DNA from 3 places in the Ruegeria sp. HKCCE4148 genome. Region 1 is predicted to be linked to each of the others. Evidence: riboswitches for the same ligand, from Rfam matches in the RefSeq annotation. Region 1 holds a riboswitch; each other region holds the start of a gene.
The links. Region 1 has a riboswitch for cobalamin ahead of I9187_RS02445 (hypothetical protein). Riboswitches for the same ligand answer to the same signal wherever they lie in the genome.
Positions count from the first base shown of each region.

Region 2: another riboswitch for cobalamin. It lies ahead of I9187_RS08010 (DUF1636 domain-containing protein); the one in region 1 lies ahead of I9187_RS02445 (hypothetical protein).
Region 3: another riboswitch for cobalamin. It lies ahead of I9187_RS04630 (DUF1636 domain-containing protein); the one in region 1 lies ahead of I9187_RS02445 (hypothetical protein).

Region 1 covers NZ_JAEDOS010000001.1:483,665-488,493, forward strand. Annotated here, with positions in the region: gene I9187_RS02435 (DNA polymerase III subunit gamma/tau) at 1-1,561, opposite strand, end outside; gene I9187_RS02440 (protein-tyrosine phosphatase family protein) at 1,701-2,201, shown strand; gene I9187_RS02445 (hypothetical protein) at 2,204-2,611, opposite strand; cobalamin riboswitch at 2,702-2,924, opposite strand; gene I9187_RS02450 (hypothetical protein) at 3,057-3,914, shown strand; gene rsgA (ribosome small subunit-dependent GTPase A) at 3,951-4,829, opposite strand, start outside.
Region 2 covers NZ_JAEDOS010000002.1:596,191-601,019, reverse strand. Annotated here, with positions in the region: gene I9187_RS08025 (iron ABC transporter permease) at 1-271, opposite strand, end outside; gene I9187_RS08020 (ABC transporter substrate-binding protein) at 273-1,223, opposite strand; gene I9187_RS08015 (ABC transporter ATP-binding protein) at 1,236-2,012, opposite strand; gene I9187_RS08010 (DUF1636 domain-containing protein) at 2,009-2,365, opposite strand; cobalamin riboswitch at 2,604-2,802, opposite strand; gene I9187_RS08005 (D-lyxose/D-mannose family sugar isomerase) at 2,902-3,567, opposite strand; gene I9187_RS08000 (carbohydrate kinase) at 3,583-4,509, opposite strand; gene I9187_RS21895 (ROK family protein) at 4,549-4,829, opposite strand, start outside.
Region 3 covers NZ_JAEDOS010000001.1:943,629-948,457, forward strand. Annotated here, with positions in the region: gene cobN (cobaltochelatase subunit CobN) at 1-1,326, opposite strand, end outside; gene cobW (cobalamin biosynthesis protein CobW) at 1,330-2,385, opposite strand; gene I9187_RS04630 (DUF1636 domain-containing protein) at 2,387-2,761, opposite strand; cobalamin riboswitch at 2,855-3,072, opposite strand; gene I9187_RS04635 (NAD(P)-dependent oxidoreductase) at 3,219-4,175, shown strand; gene I9187_RS04640 (SLC13 family permease) at 4,256-4,829, opposite strand, start outside.

The DNA of each region.
Region 1 (4,829 bases):
ACCGGTTTCCGGTCCAGCGTTGCAGGGCAGAGCCCAGCCGGGGCGCAAGGTCTGTCGGTGCATTCGTGGCTGGGGTGAACTCGATCCGACCGGGCTGATAAGACACAAGTCGCACGCCGTTTTCCACTTCAACCAGAAGCTTCACGTCGCGGTTGGCGCGGATCAGTTCGACCACGTGCTCAAAGGTCGGGTACCGGGCCAGGGCCGTCTGAGCATCCTGTGCCAATGCGGCAACCGGCGCGCCGCTTGAACCACGTGGGGCCGAGGCGTATGTGGATGCGGGGGTGGCGCTGGCCTGCGCGGGTGTTGCACCCTGCCGAGACATCAAGGTGCCGCCGCTAGGTCCACCTGCCGGAGGCGGCGGGGCGTCCTGCAGCCGTTTGACCAGTTCTTCAGGGCTGGGCAGATCAGCAACATGGGTCAGGCGGATAACGGCCATCTCAGCGGCCATCATGGCATTGGGCGCGGCCGAGACTTCTTCGAGCGCTTTCAGCAACATCTGCCACATCCGGGTCAGAACGCGCATCGGCAGGGCCTCTGCCATGTGTTGGCCACGGCTCCGTTCGTCCGGAGAAACGGTTGGGTCTTCGGCGGCGTCTGGCGTGATCTTCACGACGGACACCCAATGTGTGATCTCAGCCAGATCGCGCAAGACAGCCAATGGGTCAGCACCTTCTGCGTATTGGCCGCTGAGTTCTGTCAGTGCGCCTGCGGCGTCGCCCCGCAGGATCATGTCCATGAGGTCCAGAACGCGGCCACGGTCCGCAAGGCCCAGCATTGCGCGAACCTGTTCGGCAGTGGTTTCACCCGCCCCGTGCGATATCGCCTGGTCCAGCAGCGAGGTTGCATCCCTTGCAGACCCTTCCGCGGAGCGCGTGATCAGCGCCAGCGCATCTTCTGCGATCTCAGCGCCTTCCGCTGACGCGATCTTTTGCAGAAGGCCGATCATATCCTCGGGTTCGATCCGGCGCAGGTCAAAGCGCTGGCAGCGGGACAGAACTGTGACCGGCACCTTGCGGATTTCAGTGGTTGCAAAGATGAACTTCACATGCTCGGGCGGTTCCTCAAGCGTCTTGAGCAGCGCGTTGAAAGCGCTGGTCGAAAGCATGTGGACCTCATCGATGATGTATATCTTGTAACGCGCGCTGGCGGCGCGATAGCGGACACTGTCGATAATCTCGCGAATATCGTTCACGCCAGTTCGGCTGGCGGCGTCCATCTCCATCACATCGACGTGGCGGCCTTCCATGATCGCCACGCAGTGTTCGCATTGGCCGCAAGGTTCGGTCGTCGGGCCGCCATTACCGTCGGGCCCGATACAGTTCATACCCTTGGCGATGATCCGTGCGGTGGTGGTTTTTCCGGTGCCGCGAATGCCGGTCATGATGAAAGCCTGCGCAATCCGGTCCGCTTCGAACGCGTTTTTCAGGGTGCGCACCATGGCATCCTGACCCACCAGATCGGCAAAGGTTTCCGGGCGATATTTGCGGGCGAGAACCTGATAGGCGGGGCTGGGCGTGTCGGTCATGTTTTCTCGGTCGGATTCGGTGCTTCGGCTCAGCGTAGTGGTCGCTGCCTTCCGCGTCCACTGCGAGGCGCGATGATTTTTGATTTAGATTCTGACCGGATTCGCACTAAGCTGGTCCAACAAAATTTATGGTGCATTTTCGTTAAGAGTTCTTGGTGGAGGACACTGGTTTATGTCGCAACTGGTTATCTATGCCCTGCAAGTCGCGGGGGGTACACTTGCCCTGACATCGATGCCCGGACGGGGCGGGGATTATGAAAGGGATCTGGATACGATTGCCGCATGGAAGCCGGGGCTGGTTGTTTCAATGACAACGGACGTCGAGATGCTCCAAAACGGGGCGCAGGAATTCGGCAGCGATATCCAAAGCCGCGCCAGCCGGTGGGTGCATCTGCCGATCGAAGACTTTGGCGCCCCTACGCCTGCAGTTGAAGAGGCGTGGCCCTCGATCAGCGCGGCCGCCCGGCATGCTTTGACGGGTGGAGGGCGGGTACTGGTGCATTGTCGGGGCGGCTGCGGCAGGTCGGGAATGGTTGTTCTGCGGCTGATGGTCGAATGCGGCGAACAGCCAGACAAAGCCCTGGAGCGTTTGCGGGCGCTGCGTCCTTGTGCCGTGGAAACAGACGCCCAATTGGCCTGGGCAGCACAGAATTTTCAGGCTCAAGTCGTATAGTCTTAGGCCGAAATCTGTTCAGGCGCGTGCACGGGTTTGCGAGGCCGCAGCTTTGCAACCTCGATCATCGCGCAGGGTGGGTCTGTAATGATGCCGGATGGCAAGGCGCTGAACGTGTTTCCAAAGATCAGATCGGCGTAAGCGTTCAGGTCCTGCGGCTCTGCTTCAGGCTGTGTATCGCAAAAGATGCGAATTCTGTCTGATTGCGCTCGGAAAGTTGCGTGGCATCCTTGCGTGCAATGTGACAATTCACTGCCACCTTCAAACTCGAACCCGTCGCTTGTGGCGGCTGTGGCCTGCTTCATCGCCTCGGAAATTGAGCGTGCCAGCCGCGCCAGGGCAGGGCAGGTTTTGCCCGTCCGCTGACACACCGTTGCACTGTATTCATGCGTCTTCGTCTTCCAGATCATCCTGCGCCCTCCGCGCGTGGTGGGCAGGAGAGTTGGGTCAGGTGGGACGGCAACGTGCTGTCAGGACCTGCCCGGACACCCCGCCCGAGTTTCGGTTTCAGTTCCGATGGCAGGTCTCCTGACTTGCGGGTCATGGCTTTGCCGACCTTCCCAGCCCTAGGGGCCAGTGGTGTTTTGGCATCGCTCACCGCTTACAGTTGCGGGGGCAGTCGCGGATTTGGTTTGCGCCCGGATGACCAGACTGAACCGCACCGTGTTCCCTTTTCATCCCGACCCCTTGTGGGGGACAGGAACCATCACACAATCGCTAGCGTCTGATCCGGTTCCGAGTCAAGCTGATCTTTTACCCCGACGTGTGGTCATGCTGGATGGGGGGAACGTTCCTCTTTAGTGTTTAAAATATTGAAGCCAAGCAATTCAGTTTTTCAGTGCAGGGTCAGGGATCATGTTGGACGCAGAGCAGACGGTGTTGGCTGAAGATTTCCTTTTCCCATCCGGGTCCACGACCCTTGCAGCACGGTTGTACCGACCGCTGTCAGAGCCTGAAACCGTGGTTGTGCTGAATAGTGCAACGGGTGTGCCGCGCGACTATTATCGCCACTTCGCACAGTGGCTAGCGGCCGAGCGGGGTATGGCGTGTCTGACCTATGACTACCGGGATTTCGGGCATTCTCTGACCGGCCGTATGAAGGATGCGCGTGCAACAATGGCGGATTGGGCTTTGATCGACATGCCAGCGGCGCGGGCGGAAATGCGCAGGCGTTATCCTGATGCGCAGCAATGGACCATTGGTCATTCCGTTGGTGCGATGCTGGGGCCTGTTCAGCCCGACATCGACCAAATCGATCGGATGATTTGCGTGTGTTCGGGGCTCGTAACCCTCAGTGATCACCCATGGCCTTACCGTGGATTGGCCGGTGTTTTCTGGTATGGACACGCACCGGTACTGGTCAAAGCACTTGGCTATCTGCCGGGAAATGCGATCGGGTTTGGTGCGGACTTGCCGGGCTCGGTCTACTGGCAATGGCGCGAATGGTGCACGGCTCCTTTGAATTATGTACCTGAAATCGGACAAAACCTTCCTGAGGCGCGTTGGGACGGCTCCGGTAGACCCGTGGATTTGTTCACTTTCGAGGACGACCAGATGGTCCCGCCCGAAGCTGTCTGGCGGCTTGCCGACCTTTATGGCGCCGAGGCTAAGCGGCACCTGCTTAGGTCTGATGACTTCGGATTGTCAGAGATTGGCCATATCGGAGCTTTTGCTCGGCGTAATGCGGCAGTTTGGCCGAGCCTGATCGCGTGATCAGGCTCGACTTTTGAATTACCGAGTATTTTTCGCTTAACGCCCTTTATGCAGTTTTCGATCCTTCATGACACCCCGCACCATCTTACCGAACGCTTTGTCCCGTGCCCGGGATTGGGCGACGGTTTCCGAGTTGCGCTGATCTTCGCGCCGAAGCTTTCGCCATCGATCCAAGCGGGCAGGGTCAAGCACGCCTTGTTTGATCGCCCGCTGTACAGCACAGCCTGGTTCGGATTCGTGCTGACAATCTGAAAAACGGCAGTTCAGGCCAAGTACGGCGAGGTCCGAGAACACCTCGTCGATACCGTCCTGAGCTTCAAGCAGACGCAATGCGCGCATTCCAGGCGTATCAATCAGCCAGCCGCCGTTGCGCATCCGGTGTAACGCGCGCGCCGTGGTTGTGTGCCGACCGCGAGCGTCGTTCTCGCGAATACCTGACGTCGCCAAATCCTGATCGGTCAAGCCGTTGGACAATGTCGTCTTGCCAACGCCTGACGACCCAACCAGTGCTCCGGTCTGGCCTTTGGGGCACCAGGATAAGACCTTTTCCAATTCCGTTAGGTCTAGCGCGTTGATCGCCAGAACTGTCAGAAACGGGTCCAGAGCCTGCACCTGTTCCGAGAAACGATTGGGGTCATCCGATTGGTCAGCCTTTGTCAGGACAACAACCGGGTAACATCCTGCCTGATGTGCAAGTGCCAGATAACGCTCTAGCCGGGGCAGGTTGAAATCAGCGTTGCACGAACTGACGATGAACAGCACATCGACATTGGCAGCGATCAGTTGCGTCGCAGCGCCTGTACCGGCGGCGCGCCGGTGCAACAGGCTGCGCCGGTCGAGTAGATGTTGCACGCGATTGTCGTCGTCCGTGAGAACCCAGTCTCCGACGGCATAGCTGCCGGTCGATTGATCAAG
Region 2 (4,829 bases), on a different contig from region 1:
CCAGATCGTTGCGCGTGGTTGTTTGCAAAACCACGCCAACTACGCCCAGCCCTGCGCCGATCACAGCGGCGAACAAGGCTCGGGGGAGGCGAAGGTCGAAAACGATCCGATGCACCGGGGACATTTCACCTTCTGTCAGGCCGGTCCCCAAGCCAATGGCGGTAAAGACCTCGGCCATTGGGATCGAGGTTGTGCCATAGATCGTAGACAGCAGCAAAAGGGCGGTCAGAATGACCGCCCCCAGCAAGATCGATCGGCCCAAATGGACCATGTCAGTTGGTCTCCGGATGCATCGCATTGGCCATCTTTTCAATGGCTTCAATATTTGCCGGTCCGGGTGTCAATTCCTCGTAACGCAGGCCGATCCAGCGCGCGTTCTTGACTGCATCGGTTTGTGACATGACAGGATGATCTTTCAGAAACTGGAAGGTATCTTCTGCACCATTTCCTGTTTGATAGTCCAGTAGCACCAGGAATTCCGGGTTTGCGGCTGCCACGGTTTCCCAAGAGGTGCGACCCCAGCTGGTATCCATGTCATGTGTGACGTTTACACCCCCCGCAGCGGCAATCATGGCGTCCGGGATGGCGAATTTACCTGCGGTAAAAGGCGCATCTGCCGGCCCGTCCAGCAGGAAAACACGAGGTTTATCCAGATCGGCGGTTTTTGCCTCAAGGGCATCCAACTGGACTTTCCAGCCCAAGACAAGGTCTTCCGCCTTAGCCTCGACACCCATCACCTGGCCCAAACGCAGGACGTCGTCAAACAGCAGATCCATGCTGGCTTCGGGGCGGTCTTTGTTCAGGTGCACGCAGCTTTCGGTCAAGACCATGGTCTTGATGCCAAAGGGTTCCAGCGTGTCTGGGGTCACTTCGCCACCTGGCTGCATTCCGTAATACCAACCAGCGAAAAACATATCGGGTTCGACAGAGACAAGGTTTTCAACTGTAGGATATTTCGGAGCCAACTCGGGGATGTCGCCGCGCTGTGCATCAAAATCCGGGCTGGTCTTGTACCAGCCTGTGATGCCGGTCAGGCCGACGATCTTGTCTTGCAGACCCAAAGCAAACGCCATGTCAGTCATGTTCATGTCGTGAACAACGAGCCGTTCTGGCGTTGTTTCAAAAACCAGTGGCTCGCCGCAATTGTCCACTGTAATGGCATCCGCGGCTGCGCCGCTTGCCAGGCCAGTGAACACAGCCACAGGCCAGAGTTTCTGCATCATTGTAAGCTCCTGTTATGATGACAGTTTACGTTTTCGAATATCCAGAGCAGGGATCATGCGGCCCTCATGCTGGAAACACAGATAATCCACTCCAAACGTGTCGCGGACACGATCCGTTGTCAGAACATCGTTGACAGGGCCAAACCCTGTCAGACGTGTTGATTTCATTAACGCCACATGAGTGGCAAATTCCGGGATCATGACCAGATCGTGGACGATCATGACAACCGTCACGCCCAATTCAGCGACCAAAGACAACATGTGCCCCTTGGCATCCGGGTCTAGGTGATTGGTCGGCTCGTCCAGAAACAACAGAGACGGGTTTTGAGCCAGCGCACGTGCGATATGCGCCCGTTGCCTCTCACCCCCCGATAGCTGACCCATAGGTTTGCGGGAAAGGTGCATTAAACCCGTTGTTTCCAAAACCCGGTCAAGATCTTCCCTGTGCTCAGACGCGGACTTGTCAGCCTTGATCGGAATTTGGCCAAGTGCAACATAGTCGTGCAATCGCAACCGACTATCCGGCATTTCCTGTTGGCCAACCACAGCGATCGTCCGCGCGCGTTCATGGGCCGACAAGGTGCGCAGGCTTTGACCTTTTATCTGCACATCACCCAGCGCAATACGTTCGATTCCGCAAAGCAGCTTGAGCAGCGTAGTCTTCCCAGCCCCATTCGGTCCCGCAATCGCCAGAATTGATCCTTCTTCCAAGCCAAAGGACACATCCTGAAGCAGCACATCACCGTTCAAGGCATAATATTCTAGGTTTTCGACAGCCAGGAAACTCATGACGACCTCTGCGATGGCAAGGCAGGCATGCGCGACAAGGTTTTGGTGAACAGTGTTAGCGGGCGGTCAGTTGCGTTTGTCCAACCATCGGAACTGAGCTGATATTGCCCGGCGAATTCCACCACTGCATCCAGATCCTGTTCCGAAACGATGTCACCAAACAAATACTGCGCCTTGCCCGGTGCCTGAAAACCGACGGTGGTTGGCCGGTCGCAGCCCGCCATGCACGCGACCTCCCGGATTGCAAACCCTTCGGGCAGTTTTCGCGCCAATGCGCCACTCACTTGATCGGTGGACATCGCGCCTGTGCATGTCGTGCATACAAGTAGGAAATGATCTGCAGTTTTCGTCATTGTGCGCACCGGTTACCGCTGATCAAACTACAATACAATGTTATAACATTACTATTTTGAGAATCGCGATCTTTTCGCGAGGCCACAGCACAATAGGTATTGGGGTTGAGGATAAAGCTATCAGTCACCTGTTGCATTGTCCGCTCTGCTTGAAACCAAGCGCGGACAGAAGGTGCCAAAAATGGAAACACGCGAAAACCGTGCCATCAAAGCCTCCTTCCAGGACGCCCCGCCCCGGGTTGGTTAAACATCGGATGGCAGGTCTCCTGACTTGCGGGTCAAAGCTTGGCCCACCTTCCCAACCCTTTCGGGGTCAGTGGCGCAGTGGCGTCGCTCTCCGCTTACAGTTGCGGGGGCAGTCACGGACTTGGCGCAATACAGCGCCGCACCGTATTCCCATTTTCATCCCTTTCGGAACCATCCAACTCAGCTAGGCTGGCGGTGCTGGACTTGTCAAGAAGGAGAAGCAGTCGAGCCGATCCAAAACATCTGGGCGCGGCTCACATTCACGTTGGCCGGTTCTAGCCTGGTTGATATCAATAGTCGGAAACCAACAAGAAGTCCGGCGCAGCGTCTTCTTCGATCTGTGAAAACCGAGGGATGGAATCTTCGAAGACATTATCCGTACGGTCATCATTCACAGTCGAAACCTCTCCAATAAGGCAATCGCCGTGTTCTGCCCAGAATGCGTGCCAGACACCCGGCATAAGGGTCACGCTTTGCCCCGGTTTCAGCCGCAAATGCTCACCTGGTTGCAACGTAACAGGGCAGGCATCGCTGGGTACCGTCACTGGCGTGTTCCGGTCGATGCCCCCGTCAGGGTCAGATGCGTAAATCTCCAGCACCAGATCACCCCCGCCGCGATTGATGATGTCCTCGGCCTTTACGATGTGACGATGCATCGGAGACAGTTGTTTATCTTTCGAGATCAGCAATTTTTCCGCATACAACATCCCGCGACCTGATTTCAGATCATTCACCTCACCATTGCGCAGAGTGAAGAGGAACAGGCCGAGTTCGTCAAACCGACCCTGAGCGTAATCGGTGATGTCCCAGCCCAGCCCCCGACTGCGGATCGTTTCAGCTACAGGACTTCGCATCTGATCGGGCGACCAATCGGCAAAAGGTGGTAACACGGCTCCAAAGGATTGTATGAAAGCCTGCGCTTCGGACTTGATGCGGTTAATTTCGGATCGTTTCATTGGTTTTTCCAAGAATTAAAGCTCATGCGCCCAGGGCGGCTCGGCCCCGGCACGGGATACGGTTACAGCGGCGACTTCGGCTCCCAGTTCCATGGCCGCGCGCAACGCTTCTGGGGTCAGGTTTCGCACGCCTTGTTTGGTCAGTTTCTCAGCACGGCTGAGTGCGGTGAGCACACCAGCATTGAACGTATCGCCGGCACCGATCGTGTCTACGACCTGCACCTGTTTCACCGGCACCGAAACCTTTGATCCATCTGCCAGATACCCATGTGCGCCATCACCGCCCCGGGTCACTATCAGGGCCGTTGGCCCGGCCTGCAACAACAACGCGGCTTTCGCCGACTCGGGCTCGGTACCGGGAATGATCCAGTCCAGATCCTCGTCGGAAACTTTGACGATATCGGATTGCGCGATCATGTGGTTCAGGCGTGTTCGAAACCGGGCCTGATCCTCGATGAAGCCCGGACGGATGTTCGGATCCAGCATCACCGCACGTTCGCCACCATGACGCTTCAACAATGACGCGTAGGCATCCGCGCAGGGCTCACACGCCACACTAATACCCCCTAGATACAAAGCAGAGACTGCTGGAAGCTGATCTGGCATATCTTCCGGCGTCAACATACGCCCAGCCGTGTTTTCATCGACAAAGCTGTAGGTTGCGTGCCCATCTTGAAGTTGAACAAAGGCAAGTGTGCTGGGGCGATCCGAGACGATCACATGCGATGTATCAACGTGACTGGCGTTTAATGCGGTGATCAACTGCTGGCCGAACATGTCCGTTGAAATGCCCGTCAGCATCCCCACAGATACGCCTAGACGCCCCATGGCGACTGCTGTATTCAGGATCGCCCCGCCGGTATGCGGAACAAAGCCGTGCGCACCGAAAACTGTCGGCTCGGCGATCATATCAATCAGGGCTTCCCCGCAACACAAGATCATTCGACAGTCCTTTCCTGGAGTTCTTGTGGGGCACGTCGCTTAACGCTTGAGGGCGTTCTTGCAAAAGTTGTTTGCACCAATGATGCCAAATTCGGCTTGTTCTGAGACGTACAGGTTCAATGACTTTCGCAACTCACTAAAACGTCCACCGCCGTTGAACGCATCCTTAAAGTCCTGATCAAAGAGCCAACGGTTTTTCTCGGCGACGCCGCCCACAAGAAATACCCCACCGGCAGGCATCAGAGTAACTGCCATGTCGCCCATAAGTGCGCCCAGATGCGTGGTGAACATCTGCGCTGTTTTGACTGCGATGGGGTCCG
Region 3 (4,829 bases), 460 kb from region 1:
CAAGTACTCGTCCAGCGGCCATGAAATCCGAGCGTCCAAAAGAGTCTCGGCAATCGGTTCTGCTGGCGCGGTGTCATAACCTTCGTTCTGGAGATCGGACAGCATCGCCTCGGCGGATGCCAGCGCGTCCAGACCCACCGCATGGGCCATCTGCCAGTCTTTCCCGGGGTAGGTCGACAGCACAAGCGCCGGGATCTGATCCGTCTTTGGTTTGTCGTTCAGGCGCAGCCAGCCTGATACCCGGTCGATAATGGCTTCGATCCGTTCGGCCTCGGCCCGATGGGCAAAGCGGGAGTATTCCAGATGAGGATCGCGTTTGCCCGGTTCTTTGAACGAGGCGATGCCCGCCGAAATTCGTCCGTCTACCTCAGGCAAGACAACATGCATGGCAAGGTCGGCAGGCGAGAGACCGCGTTCCGCCTCAGCCCAGGCTTTGCGGCGCGAGGTGGCCAGAGCGACCTGAAACACCGGCACATTGGCGGCATCCAGCGGAGACGTGCCCGACGCGCCTTTGCCCGAAAAGGACGTTGCGTTGATGATGGCAGCGGGGGTCAACGCCCCAAGCGTCTCGCGCAACCAATCGGCAGCAGTTGGCGCTTTGAGCGAAGGTGCGAACAGGCCCACTGCCGCAAATCCGCGCGCACGCAAACTGCGGATCAGAGCTGCGACTGGGGCAGTGTCGGCCGACGTCAGATATGCGCGGTAAAACGTGACGACGATACGTTTTGCGTCGCCTTCGAACGCGGTATCCGTTGGGATTACACCGCGATCCGGGCACCATGCGCCGCATTCAGGCAGGGTCTTTGCGCCCATCACCGGCCCGGCATAAAGCCCTGCTGCCAAGGCCATCTGGGCCAATGCGGCTTGCGCTGCGACCTCACCACCGGTGTCACACAGATGGGCCAAACGGCGCAGCGTTGAAACGGGCAGGGTAGAGTAGTCATCCAGCCGCGTATCCTCTCGCCCGTCCGCGGGCAGAACGGCAAGCGCGATGCCCTTAGCATGCGCCAGCGCCAGAACCTGTTGCAAGCCGTAGGACCAGTAAGGCACGCCGCCAATCAGGCGGATCAGAATGCCCTTGGCGCCGTCCAACGTCTGCTCGACATAGGTGTCGACGGACAGAGGGTGTTTGAGCGCGGTCAAATTGGCCAATCGAAGCGTCGGCATTCGCCCCTCGGTTCCGCCGCCACGATGCCAGCCCGCCGCGAAAGCGCCGAGGTCGCTGTCCGAGAAGGACAAAACAACCAGATCCGCCGGGCTTTGGCCCAGATCGGTTGGGGTCTCGGTTTCCTCGAGCCCGTGGCTTTCGCGGAAGACGACGTGCATGGTTTACTCGGCAGCCTCGGTGACGCCCGCGAGGATCGCGTGGATTTCGGCCTCTTTGATGTCGTCATGCTCGGCGATAACAACCAGACGCGAACGGCGCTCTTCCTCTGGTCCCCATGGGCGGTCATATTGGTGACGGACGCGTGCGCCCACAGCCTGAACCAGCAGGCGCATGGGTTTGCCCTGTACTGCCGCATAACCTTTGACCCGCAGGATGTTCAGCTCGGTCGCCAGACGTTCGATCTTGGCGACCAGATCAGCTGGATCGGTTTGTTCCGGCAACTCGACGATGGTGCTTTCGAAATCGTCATGCTCGTGATCGTGGTGACCGTCGTGGTGCGACGGACGCGCATCCATGTCGTCCTCGGCTGCGGCTTCCAGACCCAGTACAACGCGGACATCCACAACGCCCTCGGCGACTTCGACAACAGGCAGGTGGCGAGGGGCTTCGGCGGCGATCACTTCTTTGGCCTTGGCCACACCTTCGGGCCCTGCAAGATCAGGCTTGGTCAGAAGGATAATGTCGGCGCACGAGATCTGATCTTCGAACACTTCGGACAGCGGCGTTTCGTGATCGATCGAGTCGTCGGCGAGGCGCTGGGCATCGACAGCTTCGACATTCGGGGCAAAGCGACCGGCGGCGACGGCCTCGGCATCGGCCAGAGCGATCACGCCATCGACAGTGATCTTTGAGCGGATATCCGGCCAGTCGAACGCCTTCAACAACGGTTTTGGCAGGGCGAGGCCAGAGGTTTCGATCAGGATATGCTCGGGGCGCGGTTCCAGCGCCATCAGCGCCTCGATGGTCGGGATGAAGTCATCCGCGACGGTGCAGCAGATGCAACCGTTTGCCAACTCCATGATGTTTTCCGCAGGGCAATCCGGGATGGCGCAGGATTTCAGGATATCGCCATCCACGCCCACATCGCCAAACTCGTTGACGACGACGGCCAGACGTTTGCCCTGAGGGTTCTGCATCAGGTGTTTGACCAGCGTTGTTTTTCCCGAGCCCAGAAAGCCGGTGATCACGGTGACGGGAAGTTTTTCGAGATTCGACATGTCAGGCTCCAATCGGGGGAATGCGCGAGGCGCAGTTTTTGCGGAAATGTTCAGGGCGCTCGCGCCATTTCACCAGGCCATCTTCGGTGGCCAGATACTTGGTTGCGCCGTCGACGATTACATCGACATGGTCTAATTCGTTCAGGTTCTCGTAAACGAAGGTCCAGCGATCGGGACCACCACGCAGCACGATAGAACAGCCCTGATCGCAGTTCGAAAGGCATTCGACAGGTTTCAGGGTGATGCCTTCAGGCAGTTCGGCTTGTTCCAATGCCTGGTGCAGCAAAGTGCCGGGGCGTTGCGCATCGTCTTCGATGGGCAGCCCGCGGCGGCAGGTCGTGCAGACCAGCAGTTCGACCGGTGTGGTCTCAGTCATGTCTCTCATCCCCCCAAATCCTCTTCGCGGGGGACGGGGTTTCAAGCGGGCCACGTGTTGCAACATGGACCCGATACCGGAACACCCCGCCCGGTTTCAACTTCGGGTGCTGGCAGGTCTCCCGGCTTGCGGATGTCAGAGGCCCGGTACGTCAGGGTCCTCTGTCGGATGTCCCGCCTTCCCGGCCTTGGCCAGTGGCATTGGGCACCCTCTCCGGTCACGGTCGCGGGGGCGGCTGCGTTTGGCGGAAGATCCGTTGACGCATTCCCTTTTCATCGGCTCTTGCCGACACCAACGAATGGGTCATGCGGCACCGCTGGCCCGCTTGTCAAGCGCGTTGCGCGTAACATCAGGGTGTGGGTGTGAAAAGCGACCTGTGGTTGTCGTTGGGCGGCATGAATGGTCAGATAAATCCGTGATCGCATGACGGGTACAAGCCAGCAGGGAGAGGCGACATATGAAAGTAGGATTCATCGGGTTGGGAAACGTTGGCGGCAAGCTTTCGGGTTCCTTGCTGCGAAACGGGATTGATCTGATAGTGCATGATCTGAACGCGGATCTGGTGGGCGAGTTCGTCGCCCTTGGCGCAAAGGCAGCCGAAGGTCCGGCACAGTTGATGCGCGATTGCGATGCCGTCATCACCTGCTTGCCATCGCCTGCGGCATCAGATGCGGTCATGCAAGAGATGCTGCCCGAAGTGGGCCCCGGCAAAATCTGGATGGAGATGTCGACAACCGATGAGGCCGAAGTCAAGCGTTTGGGGGCCGAGGTGATCGAACGCGGAGGCGCGGCAGTGGACTGCCCGGTTTCGGGCGGGTGCCACCGGGCGGCCACCGGCAATATCTCGATCTTCGCGGGATGTGATCGTGCGACTTTTGAGCGAATTCTGCCGTTTCTGACCACCATGGGGCGGCGTGTTTTGCACACTGGTGAATTGGGCTCTGCCTCGGTTTTGAAGGTGATGACCAACTATCTGGCCACGGCCAACCTGATCACCTGCGCCGAAGCGCTGGTCACGGCAAAGGCTGCCGGGATGGATCTGAACACAACATACGAGGCGATAAAAATCTCGTCCGGTACGTCCTTTGTGCATGAAACGGAAAGTCAGGTCATCCTGAACGGATCGCGCGATATTTCTTTCACTATGGACTTGGTGAAAAAGGACATTGGTCTGTTTCAAGAGGTCGCTGACCGCGCCGGGGTGCCTCTGGAAATGAACCCGGTCATGATCAAGATTTTTGAAGATGGCATTGCCCGGTATGGGGATCGCGAGCTGTCGCCGAATATCATCAAACGACTGGAAGAGGCGACAGGCCTGGACATCACAGCCCCCGGTTTCCCGCCGGAGATGGAAGATGATGAACCGGAAGAGCCAGGGTACGAGGTTGTTCCGCAAGGGCGAGGTCCGGCGTAAAGGTCCAGCCTGGGCTTTCCAGTGAGGTGTCATTGGCAGTCGGGGTTGGTCAGCCCATAAATCCGGCCCCGATTGCTACGCTAGTACAGGACGTTGATCATCACCAACGAAACGATCAGGAACAAAGCAGTCATAATGCCGCCCGAGCGTACGAAATCCATGACCTTGTATCCGGCCGGACCCATGATCAGTGCGTTGACCTGATGGGTCGGGATGATGAAGCTGTTCGAGGTTGATATGGCGACTGTGAGTGCAAAGACTGCTGGGTTGCCTCCTGCAGCCACGGCAATTGATACGGCCAGTGGTACGAGCAGAACGGTGGCGCCAACGTTCGACATGACCAATGAAAACGCTGTTGCCAGAACGGCAATGCCTGCTTGAAGCGACCAAAGTGGCCAGCCGTCAAGAATGACCATGATTTGCTGTGCGATCCATGCAGCTGTGCCGGTGTTCTGCACGGCCTGTCCCAAAGGTATGAGGCAGGCGAGCAGGAAGACGGTGTTCCATCCAACGGCACGATAGGCCTCATCCACGCTAAGCACGCGGGTCAACATCATTCCGGCTGCCCCGGTCAGAAGACACAGCGAAAGGCGCACGTCCGTGAACAGGATTAGGGACAATGAAATGGCAAAAAAGGCAAGGGCCCACCCGACC